Regions from separate parts of the Dehalogenimonas sp. NIT-SK1 genome, predicted to be linked through region 1. Evidence: riboswitches for the same ligand, from Rfam matches in the RefSeq annotation. Region 1 holds a riboswitch; the other holds the start of a gene.
What was found. Region 1 has a riboswitch for molybdenum cofactor ahead of ACZ48S_RS07620 (c-type cytochrome). Riboswitches for the same ligand answer to the same signal wherever they lie in the genome.
Positions count from the first base shown of each region.

Region 1 (5,524 bases):
ACGCCCATGCCCTTGCCGCTCTTGGGTACCGGCTGTTCATTCATGCCCACCAGCGGGCCCTGCAAGCGAAGCTCAATCAGGCGGTCAATCCACTTGAGGCCTTCGTCAGCAATCATCTTGGAGATGACGGCGCGGCACAGGTGACGGGCTACGACGCCTTCACGGCCGCCGGCCTGGAAGAACGCATCCAGCTGCGGGAACTTGTTGACCAGACCGCGGGCCAGCGGGCCGACTTCCATTGTTTTGGAGTCATAACGCGGCGCTTTCAGGAAGGAGTAGGCGCCGTCTTTATTGAGATTGTAATCGGTCACGCCCTCGGATGGATGCAGCGCGTCGACTCCGGCTGGATAGTCATACCAGGAATTGGTGACGGATTCGGTTATCTTGCTGTAATCGACATCCTGGACACTGGCATTATTTATGTCGGCCAGTGAACCACGGGGACCGCCGGCCATGATTACGCCGCCCTGGAACATGGGGTCGGAGCCGCCGAATGAGATGTCACCGGCAGCGCCGGAGCTGCCCTGGGGCAGCATGGGGTAGGCCAGGTAGTTGCCGTCGGTAGCGCCGAAGCCGGCAGCGGCCAGCGGCAGCAGCGGACCGTAACCCACTGCCGCTACGTCGGGCAGATATACATTATTAACAAAGTCAGCCTGCTCAACCCACAGTTCGCGCAGCGACATCAGCTGTTCAAAGCTGGGGGAGGCAGTGCAGCCGCCGACGGTAAGGGCGTTGGGATGGGGCTGGATGCCGGTAAGGTAGGCCAGCATCTTCTGTGATTTGGCCTTGAGTTCCGCGGCTTTAATGTAATGCGATACCAGGGTGGTGACCGTTTCCGGATCATTTACCGAGAACTCGTCCGGGGTGTAGCGCGGAGTGAAGGGTGAGGTGTCTCCGGCATTGACCAGGCCCACAATCTTGCTCTTAATGGCCAGCAGACCTGGGTCGGCGCCTTCATAGGAGGCTATGGCCATTATGTCCAGGTAGTCCAGGGCGGACAGAATGTAGAAGTGAATGTAGTGGTCATGCATGTAATATCCGGCGGAGAACAGGTTTCGCATCAGCCGGCCAGCCTCGGTCAGCTCAATGCCGAAAGCGTCCTCGAGCGCCTGGGCTGAGGCGATAGTGTGAACGCCTTCACAGACGCCGCAGACACGGCTGGTGACGTAAGGAGCGTCCCAGGGGTCGCGTCCCTGGAGCAGTTTTTCCCAGCCGCGGGCCATGGTACCGGCGGACCAGGCGTCGGTAATTACGCCGTTTTCGACTTCAACCTCGATTCTGAGGTGTCCTTCAATTCTGGTTAACGGATCAACGACAATGCGCGTCATAGTTATTTTACCTTTCCAACCTTATTTTCGAACATTGGATTTCCAATTCCAATTTCAAGGGTTGAGTTAATCATTACTGCGGCGGCAGCCCGAAGTCATAATCATGGGCGTACAGCGGGCTGGTGTCTTCATAAAATTCCGGCTGCGAGCAGGCGACGCAGGGGATGTTGGCTTCAATGCAGTAGCTGGCTCGGCCATTCCACATTCGGTCCCAGCAGTCCTGCATGGCGATGGGTCCCTTGCAGCCCTTTAGAATCAGGCAGTAGTCCTTCTGGGCCGGATTCTTGTAATCAGTCAGGAAACGCCCGGCTTCATAGTGGCCGCGGCGCGGACAATTGTTGTGCATCAGCTGCCCGTAGAAAGCGTAAGGACGGCGATACTGGTCCAGCGCCGGTACGGTGCCGAAGGTGATGTAATGGACGATGGTGGCCACCAGCCGCTCATTGTGCAGCGGGCAGGTGGGCAGGTTGATGACCGGTTTTTCACCGACATCGTCAAATTCATGATGCAGTTCCTTGCCGCGGAACAGGTAGCCGACCGCGTCGGTCGGGCCGGACCGCGGGATGCCGCCGTAGGTAGCGCAGGAGCCGACGCAGATGATGGCGGCGGCGTTGGCGGCGGTTTCGCGGACTATTTCAGTAAACGGTTTGCCAGCTATGGTGCAGAACTTGCCATCCTCAGCCAGCGGGATGGAACCTTCAATAACCAGGACATAACCGCCCTCTTCAATGGTGTCCTGCAGTGCCTGCTCGGCCTGGTGCCCGGAAGCGGCCATGGCCGTTTCATGGTAGCGCAGGGAAATGGTATCCAGCAGGATGGAAGTGGCGTCCGGCTCCTGGTTGTTAAGGAAGGATTCGGTACAACCGGTGCAGCTCTGGCCTTCCAGCCAGATTACCGCCGGTTTGCCGCTGGTGCTTTCCAGCGCTTCCACTATCTGCGGGGCCAGAGCTTGGCTCAAACCAAAGTAGGCTGTGGTCATACCCGCGACCTTGACGAAATCCCGGCGGGTCAGGTTAGGTTTTCTCAGACTTGAAATATCCATCTTTTCTCCTTTGTAATGGGACTGGGTCCCACTCCGGTCTAGATATGTATTTTAGCTTTTATTCCTTATTTGTTCCTACGGGTTTGATTTCAGCCAGTTGCCCAGCAGTTCGTGCTGTTCCTGGGTCAAATACACGCCCGAGTAGTGCGACTTCAGGAAAACGGCCAGGAAGTCAGCGGTCTGCCGCTGCAGGTCAATCTGCTCAATGGAAGGACCGCCGTTGCCGCCGGATCGGTCAGCCGCATGGCAGACGGCGCAATTATAGGCATAGACCAGTGCCGGATCAGTCGGGGCGGGCGCTGAGGTCTGGGTGGAATTTGTGTAAATCCAGTTGATCAGCAGGTCCCGCAGGCGGGAATCCATGGTTACCCCGGTGCGGTGAACCGGCAGCCACTGGGACAGGTAAGCCACGCTCTGATCACGGGAAAGGGCAGGACCTACTCCGCCCTGGCGCTGGGTGCCGTGGCAGGATGCGCAGTAGCTGGCATAAACCAGGCTGGCGTCAACACCCGCCACATCATCGGAGACTGGCAGCAGGCTTTCAGTAGCCGGTGGTGAAGTGGTGGTGGGCGGGGGTGTGGTTGAATCATCGGTGCAGGCGCTCAATACCGGCAGCATTACCAGCATCAGCGCGAAAACCAAAACCAGGATATTTTTGTGTTTCATCAATTTACCTCTCCTGTTCATCTGGATGACCGGGTAAAAAATCTTTGCCTATAAAAAAGGAGACGCCGACTTAAAAACGTCCCCGGTAATGAAATTTGGTTAACACTTATGCCCTCTCCTTTCCTAAGCGCGGGAGGCGCCGGCGTTTCCGCCGCCACCCTCGAAGCCTTGCGGCTTACAGGTCCGAACACCATAACTGAATCAGCTTTAGATTTTCGGACTCGAAGAGCCTTTTCATCAGCCGACCGGTGAGCCTGGCCGGCAAATTCGCTAGGATTGTAGCACCATGGTTTTAGTACTGTCAATATAATTAGTCCTAAAAGTATAATACCGGGTAATTATTTTTCATTTTAGCTTTGCCGACCGTTGAAACGACTTAAAATGCTTGCTACCGGAGCGAAGGGTGTTACAATATGAAAAACTTTTCAGGTGAAAAGGAGACTGCCCTGGAAGTTCAGGAAATTCGCCGGCTGATGGAGGAAAGACAGTACAAGGAGCTGCGCGTCGCGTTGAGTTCCATGGACGCTGACGCCATAGCGCTGCTGCTGACCGAAATGCCTGACGCGGAAACACTGACCGCTTTCAGGCTACTGCCCAAGGACCTGGCGGTCCAGGTATTTGACCAGTTCGACGGCCGCCAGCAACTGGCGCTGATGGAGCTTTTCACCGACAATACCGCCCGCCGCTTCCTGGAAGTACTGCCGCCGGATGACCGGGCGGAACTCTTTGATGAAGTGCCGGCCGCCCTGGCCCGGCGGCTGCTGCGCCTGCTGTCTCCGCAGGACCGGCAGATGACCCTCAAGCTGCTGGGTTACGCCGAAGATAGCGCCGGCAGGGCGATGACGCCGGATTTTGTGGATCTGCAGGAGAAGATGACCGCCGCCGAAGCGCTGGATAAAATCCGGCGGCTGGCGGTATCCAAGGAAACCATTTACATGGCCTATGTCATCAACCGCCAGCGGAAACTGATTGGAACGGTTTCATTGAAGGACCTGGTGCTGGCTGAACCGCGGACCTGTGTTACCGAAATCATGACCGACGAACCCCGCAAAGTCTATACCGATACCGACCAGGAAGAAGTAGGGCGGCTGCTCAAGGATTATGAACTGCTGGCCATTCCGGTGGTGGATGCCGAGAACCGGCTGGTGGGCATCATCACCTGGGACGACGTGGTCGATATAATGGAAGAAGAGGCCACCGAAGATATTTACCGCTTCGGCGCGGTGCCCGGTTCCGAGCGGGCATATTTTACCGACCGTATCTGGTCAGTAGTGCGGCGGCGCACGGTATGGCTGCTGCTGCTTATCTTCGCCAACACCTTTACCGCCACCATAATCGCCGGCCAGGAGGAACTGCTGGCGGAACTGGTGATCATGGCCGCCTTCATCCCGCTGCTTATCGGTACCGGAGGCAACATCGGAGCCCAGTCAGCCACGGTGGTAATCCGCGGCATGGCTACCGGGGAAATCGCCGGGCGGCGGAAAATGTCGGTGGTGCTGCGCGAGGGCGGGGTAGGTCTGCTGCTGGGACTGGTGCTGGGCCTGGTGGTGCTGGCCTGGGCTTACCTGCTGGGACGGGATTTTGAGGTTGCCCTGATAGTGATGATGACCCTGATGCTGCTTTCCACCCTGGCTACACTGACCGGCGCAAGTCTGCCGTTTTTCTTCCAGCGGCTCAAGATTGACCCGGCACTAGTTTCAGCGCCCTTTATTACCACTGTGATGGACGTGCTGGGTGTGGCGCTTTACTTTGCGATAGCCGCCTGGCTGCTGAACATATAGGTCAATAACGGGTCAGTACGATGGTTTTTCAGCGACGATAACAATAAAACCAGCTTCGGTGCGGACCCCGTCCTGCGGCTGTTCCGGTTCATTAACCCGGCCCGGCGGCTGGAAAAGGGCTGATACGTTTCGGGTGACCTTAAAACCGGCGGCAGCCAGCAGATCAATAAGCTGCTGCCGGCTTATAAAGTCAGCATAACGGTATATTGGGTGCCCGGCTGACTTCTTAACCTGGTAAAAGCTGCCCCAGGCGCAGTCTGCGGGAACCATGGCGGCTACAACCTTACCCCGGTCTTTTAAAACGCGGTGGATTTCATCCAGCACCCGGGACGGTGATTCAGTAAAGCAGAGGGTCATTATCAGAAATACTGTTCCGAAGGTTTCATCTTTAAAGGGTAATTCTTCGCCTCTGCCTCGGGTCGTCCGGATACCTCGGGCCTCTGCCATTCTCAGCAGTTTAGCCGAGGGATCAATACCTGTTTCGATGCCCAGGGCTTGGGCGAAGCGACCGCTGCCGACACCGACCTCCAGCCACGGCTTGGGCAGGTTCTGAAGTACATGCCGGATAGCCGCCAGTTCAATGGCAAAAATAGTTTTGCCTTCACCGTCAAACCAGGCGTCATACTCCGCGGCCCTGGAGTCGAACAGGCTCCCACCGTTATCAGAATCCGTCTTCATAAAACCTTTTGAAGTGTTCCCTGAAATAA
Region 1 is NZ_AP042352.1:1,457,819-1,463,342, reverse strand. Features, by position in the region: gene ACZ48S_RS07630 (nickel-dependent hydrogenase large subunit) at 1-1,328, opposite strand, end outside; gene ACZ48S_RS07625 (hydrogenase small subunit) at 1,402-2,370, opposite strand; gene ACZ48S_RS07620 (c-type cytochrome) at 2,446-3,036, opposite strand; molybdenum cofactor riboswitch at 3,136-3,275, opposite strand; gene mgtE (magnesium transporter) at 3,450-4,817, shown strand; gene ACZ48S_RS07610 (methyltransferase domain-containing protein) at 4,830-5,495, opposite strand; gene ACZ48S_RS07605 (J domain-containing protein) at 5,479-5,524, opposite strand, start outside.

Region 2 (5,524 bases), 810 kb from region 1:
GGTCGATATCAAAACCGACAATCTGGTTGGAATCGGTATCAATGTATTCAAATGGCGGCCAGGTCGCATCAGTGGCTACCGTAATACTGGTAACCGGGTCGGTGGTATTGGTCGGATCCGGGTCATCCGTGTCATTGCTGCATCCGGGCAGCACCATCGCTGCGGTCAGGGTCAGGGCGAGCAGCAAAACAGAAAGCTTTTTCTTCACGTAGTTCCTCCTTAATAAAAGTAAATTTAATTCGCCAAGTTTACAATATGGCGCGTACTTGTGTCTATTTTATCGGCCAATGGATGACCGGCGGTTTTCACAACTGTTCCGGCCGCTCACCGGGCCGCCCCCGGAATTGGGTTTCATACAGCCGGGCATACATACCGCCGGCCTGCAGCAGTTCTCCATGAGTGCCGCGCTCTATTATCTCACCGCGGTCCATCACCAGTATCAGGTCCGCCGCCAATATTGTGGACAGCCGATGGGCGATGACAATGCTGGTGCGTCCGGTCATCACCCGGCGCAGCGCGTCCTGGATGAGGGCTTCTGATTCGGAGTCCAGGGAACTGGTAGCCTCGTCCAGCACTAAAATCCGCGGGTCCTTGAGAATAACCCGAGCCAGCGCCAGTCGCTGCTTTTCGCCGCCGGACAAGCGATAACCCCTTTCGCCTACTACCGTGTCATAGCCGGCCGGCAGCCCCATGATGAAGTCATGGATATTGGCCGCCCGGGTCGCGTGCTCAATCTGTTCCCGCGTCGCTTCCGGTCGGGCGTAAAGCATGTTTACCCAGATGGTGTCGTGGAAAAGGTAGGTTTCCTGGGTCACCATACCTATCTGGTTGGTCAGTGAAGTCAGGGTAACATCTCTCAGGTCTATTCCGTCAATCAACAGCCGTCCGGAAGTCGGGTCATATAACCGGGGAATCAGGTAAGTCATGGTAGTCTTGCCGGCCCCGCTGGGACCGACCAGCGCTACCAGCTGCCCGGGTCGAGCGCGGAAAGACACATTTTTCAGGGCCATTTCGCGAGCCTGGTTCTTTGGTCCGCCGCCGATCTCATTCCAACCGTTGGTAGTCTCACCGCCGGATAGAACAGCCGTAACGTTCTGTTCCTTGTCGAAGCGTTTAACATCCTTCAGCAGCATTCGCTCGTTCACCGCATAACGAAAACTGACATTTTCAAATTCAAGCTCGCCGCGAACGTCCCGCAGCACGGTGGCGTCGGGCTTCTCGGTGATTTCGTGCGGCAGATCCAGCACCTCAAACACGCGGTCAAAGCTGACCATGGAAGTGGCGAAATCCACCGGCGCGTTGGTCAGCGTCTGCAGCGCTGTATACAGGCTGCTCAGGTAAGCCGCCAGGGCTACAATGGTACCTATGGTCAGCGCGTCCTGTATGACCATGTAACCCCCGACGCCGTACACCAGCGCTACCCCCAGCGCGCTCAGCAAGCCGATGCTGACAAAAAACACCATGCCGGTTACCGCCCGGCGCACCCCGGCGTCACGCACCAGGCGTGACCTCTCCTCAAAGCGGCGATCTTCAACGGAAGTACGGCCGAACAGTTTGACCAGCAAAGCCCCGGAAATATTCAGCAGCTCATGCATCACCGCATTCATCCTGGCATTCAGCTCCATCTGCTCCCGGGCAATAGTCTGCAGCCGCCGCCCCAGTTTGCGTCCGGCCACTAAGAAAAAGGGCATCACCGCCACGCTGACCAGCGTCAGCCGCCATTCCAGCAGCATCATCACTGAGAGCAGCACCACCGCCTGCACCAGGCTGGTAAAAATACTTACAAAGGTATCGCTGATGGCTTTCTGGGCACCCACCACGTCATTGTTGAGGCGGCTCATCAGCTCGCCTACCTTAGTATTGGTAAAAAAGTTGAGCGCCATTCTTTGAAGATGAGAAAACAGCGCTACACGCAGATCATATACCACACCCTCGCCCACCATGGCGTTCAGGCGCCGCTGCATTACGTTCAGCCCGCTGGTAGCTATGGGAACCGCCACCAGGGCGGCAATCAGCCAGCTGAGCTGCTCCAGGTTTTTGTCCGGCAGCGTTACGTCTATCAATTGCCGCAGTATCAGCGGCGTCAGCAAAGAAAGTCCGGTAGTAGCCAGGGTAACTGCCACCATGGCTATTATCAGCCGGCGGTAAGGCCGCGCGTAAGCCAGGATGCGTCTTATCAGGCCGCGGGTAACCCTCGCTTTGCCTTCAATATTGGCGTTGAAATACGGAAAACCGTGCCCCATCATGGCGGTGTGCTCCCGGAACCGGCACAGCGTCTATACCGGATAACTAATAATTACTGGGTTTTAATGTTATATGCTATCACAAAATGCCCGGTGCTGCTGAATTATAGGGCAGTTGTATATCCATAAAAAAAGTATTAGTCTTTTCGGGTGGTATTAAGTTGACACCGGGCACTTCAGGTGCTAAAGTTTCCATCGTCGTGCTTGAACACGCGGCGCTCTTCGAGTCCGGGTGGCCTTAAGCCCTGTTTTATGGCATCCGGAACGGTGAACCGCAAGGTTCCGAGGGTTCGGGCGGAAACACCCGCGCCTCCCTGATTGGAAAGGAGAGAGGATACTGAAATATGCCAGCTGATATTTCTTCTTGTTACTGGCTCAGAAAATTCACTCATCCCCGTTTCATATTAACCGTTAACCAGGCATCACCGGATTATCAACTGGACAACACGCAGCTATGATTACCCGGAATAATATTTCAATTGTTGAGAATGGCCCTGTCCCCGCCGATCATACCGGCAGCAGACAGCGGCCTTTTGTTTTTAATATCAGGGTATCGGACAGAAACACCACATCCGTGAAAGGAGTAACAATATGCCCGTAGGTATGCTCATCGATACTACCCGCTGTATCCTGTGCAAGCTGTGCGAAACCGAATGTCATAAGTTCTACGGACTTAAGGACCTTCGTTTGGAAGGCACGGATACCGCCCCGGAACTGGACGCTTATCATTATGTCGTCCTGCAGGCCAAAGAGGTTCAGCGTGACAACCGCACCCAGGTGATCGGTCTAAGCAAACGGTGCCTGCACTGTTTCAACCCCGCCTGTGTTTCCGTCTGTCCTGTTGGCGCGCTTAACAAGGAAGCCAACGGCGCCGTCGTCTGGGACGAGCACAAGTGCATCGGCTGCCGCTACTGCCAGAACGCCTGCCCCTTCGATATTCCCAAGTTTGAATGGGACGTACCCTGGCCAAAGATTTCCAAGTGCATCTTCTGTAATGACCGGAAGCTTGAAGCCGGAGACGTACCGGTCTGCTTTGATGTCTGCCCCACCAAGGCCATCCGCTTCGGCGAACGGGCTGACATGATCGCCCTGGCTCACGAACGCATCCAGAATGACCCCGGCAAATATTTTGACTACATCTATGGTGAACATGAGGTCGGCGGTACCGCTGTAATGTACATCAGTTCCGTTGATCCCCATGAACTCGGCTTCCCGGAAGTGGAAAAGGAAATGTACCCGGAATATACCTACGAATTCCTGAGCAAGATTCCTTTTGAGATAGGAGCCATAGCTCTTTTCCTGGCCGGTACTTATCTATTCCGCACCCGCCGCAGCGCCGGGGTGAAAGCGGCGGAAACTGCCACCAAGGAGGACAAGAGTTAATATGACTACCAGACTGACCCGACGCCGTTTCTTGGAATTATGCGCCGGTTCATCGGCCGCCCTTGGTCTGTCGATGATGAAGAATCCGGAATTTGAACGACTTTTCGCCCAGGCTTTGAATGAAGTTCCGGTTATCTGGTTCCAGGGCTCCGGCTGCAACGGCTGCTCGGTTTCCGTGCTTAATTCATTCCCGGTAAGCATCCAGGACATACTTCTCTCGGAAGTCGTCAGCGGCAATCATATCAGCCTGCGCTTCCACAATACCGTCATGGCCGCCCAGGGAGACCTGGCCATGAGCGCTCTTTATGATACTGAAACCGGTCCCTTCGCCCTGGTGGTGGAAGGCGGCGTCCCGCTGAAGGCCGACGGTTTTTACTGCGAGGTTGGTGAAAAGGACGGCCACGGCATACCCATGACTGAAACCATTGAACGGCTGGGCAAAAAGGCCATCGCCACTATCGCCCTGGGGACCTGCGCCGCTTCCGGCGGTATTTCCGCTTCTCCTCCAAATCCCGGGGAAGTAGTCGGCATCCGTGAATTTTACCAACAGAAGGGCATCACCACCCCGGTCATCAACGTGCCCGGCTGCCCGCCCCATCCGGACTGGTTTGTCGGCACCCTGGCCCAGGTTATCATGGACAGCCCGGAATCGGTTAAGGTTGATGAAGACCTCAGACCCACCGCCTATTACAGCAAGACCATCCATGACCAGTGTCCCCGCCGCGGCCAGTTTGAAGCCGGTCACTTCGCCGAGAAATTCGGTGACCCGGACTGTCTCTACCTGCTGGGCTGCAAGGGGCCCATCACCCACGCGGACTGCAATGACCGGCTGTGGAACTCCAAAACCCGCTGGTGCATTGAAGCCGGCGCCCCGTGTATCGGCTGTGCCGAACTGGCCTTCCCGGCCGGACTTGGTCCCATCCACGAACCCATGGACCTGACGGAAAAACACCCCCTGGATAAAGTAGCCTTCGGCCTGGCCGGCGCCACCGCGGCCACCCTCGGCGCCATCGCCCTGACCAAGAACAAGTCCGGGTATTCAGCCCACTAGTATTTACGTAATAACAGGGAGAACAGATATATATGGCAAAAATAGTAATTGACCCGATTACCCGAATCGAGGGCCATCTTAAAATTGAAGTTATGGTTGAGAACGGCGTGGTCAAGGATGCCCATTCCACCGGCACCATGTTCCGCGGCTTCGAAATTTTCCTGAAGGGTCATAACCCCACCGACGCGCAGCATTATACCCAGCGCATCTGCGGTGTCTGCCCCACTTCACACGGCATGACCGCGGTGCTCAACCTTGACAGCGCCTTCGGCGTTGACGGCAGCATTCCGGACAACGGCCGCATCGTGCGCAACCTGATCCAGGGCGCCAACTACATCCAGTCACACATCCTGCACTTCTATCACCTGGCGGCGCTGGACTATGTGGACGTTACCGCCGTGGCTGACTACACCGGTTCCGACCCCGGCCTGCTCAAGGTCAAGCAGTTCATTGAACGCGCCCTGAGCGCCGGCGACACCTCCATGCTGGGCCCGTTCTTCCCCCGTTATGAAGGTGACTATCGCCTGTCCAAGGCAGTCAACCAGAAAGCGGTACAGGATTACGTGGAAGCCCTTAATATGCGCCGCGTGGCCCACGAGATGAGCGCCATTTTCTCCGGCCGCATCCCCCATTCACCGGGACTGGTAGTCGGCGGCGCCACCCAGGGCCCTACCGATGAAAACATCAATGCCTTCCGCGAAAAACTGACTCAATTACGCAATTTCACCGATAATGTATATATTCCGGACGTTATCGCTGTTGCCGAAGCCTATTCGGACCATTTTGAACAGGGCTTCGGCTGCGGCAACGTTCTCTCCTACGGCGTATTTGACCTGGACGGCACGGA
Region 2 is NZ_AP042352.1:642,825-648,348, reverse strand. Features, by position in the region: gene ACZ48S_RS03415 (basic amino acid ABC transporter substrate-binding protein) at 1-208, opposite strand, end outside; gene ACZ48S_RS03410 (ABC transporter ATP-binding protein) at 306-2,246, opposite strand; molybdenum cofactor riboswitch at 2,452-2,588, shown strand; gene ACZ48S_RS03405 (4Fe-4S dicluster domain-containing protein) at 2,835-3,626, shown strand; gene ACZ48S_RS03400 (hydrogenase small subunit) at 3,628-4,677, shown strand; gene ACZ48S_RS03395 (nickel-dependent hydrogenase large subunit) at 4,710-5,524, shown strand, end outside.
Region 2: it holds a riboswitch for molybdenum cofactor, as region 1 does, so the genes downstream of both, ACZ48S_RS03405 (4Fe-4S dicluster domain-containing protein) here and ACZ48S_RS07620 (c-type cytochrome) in region 1, are expected to answer to the same signal.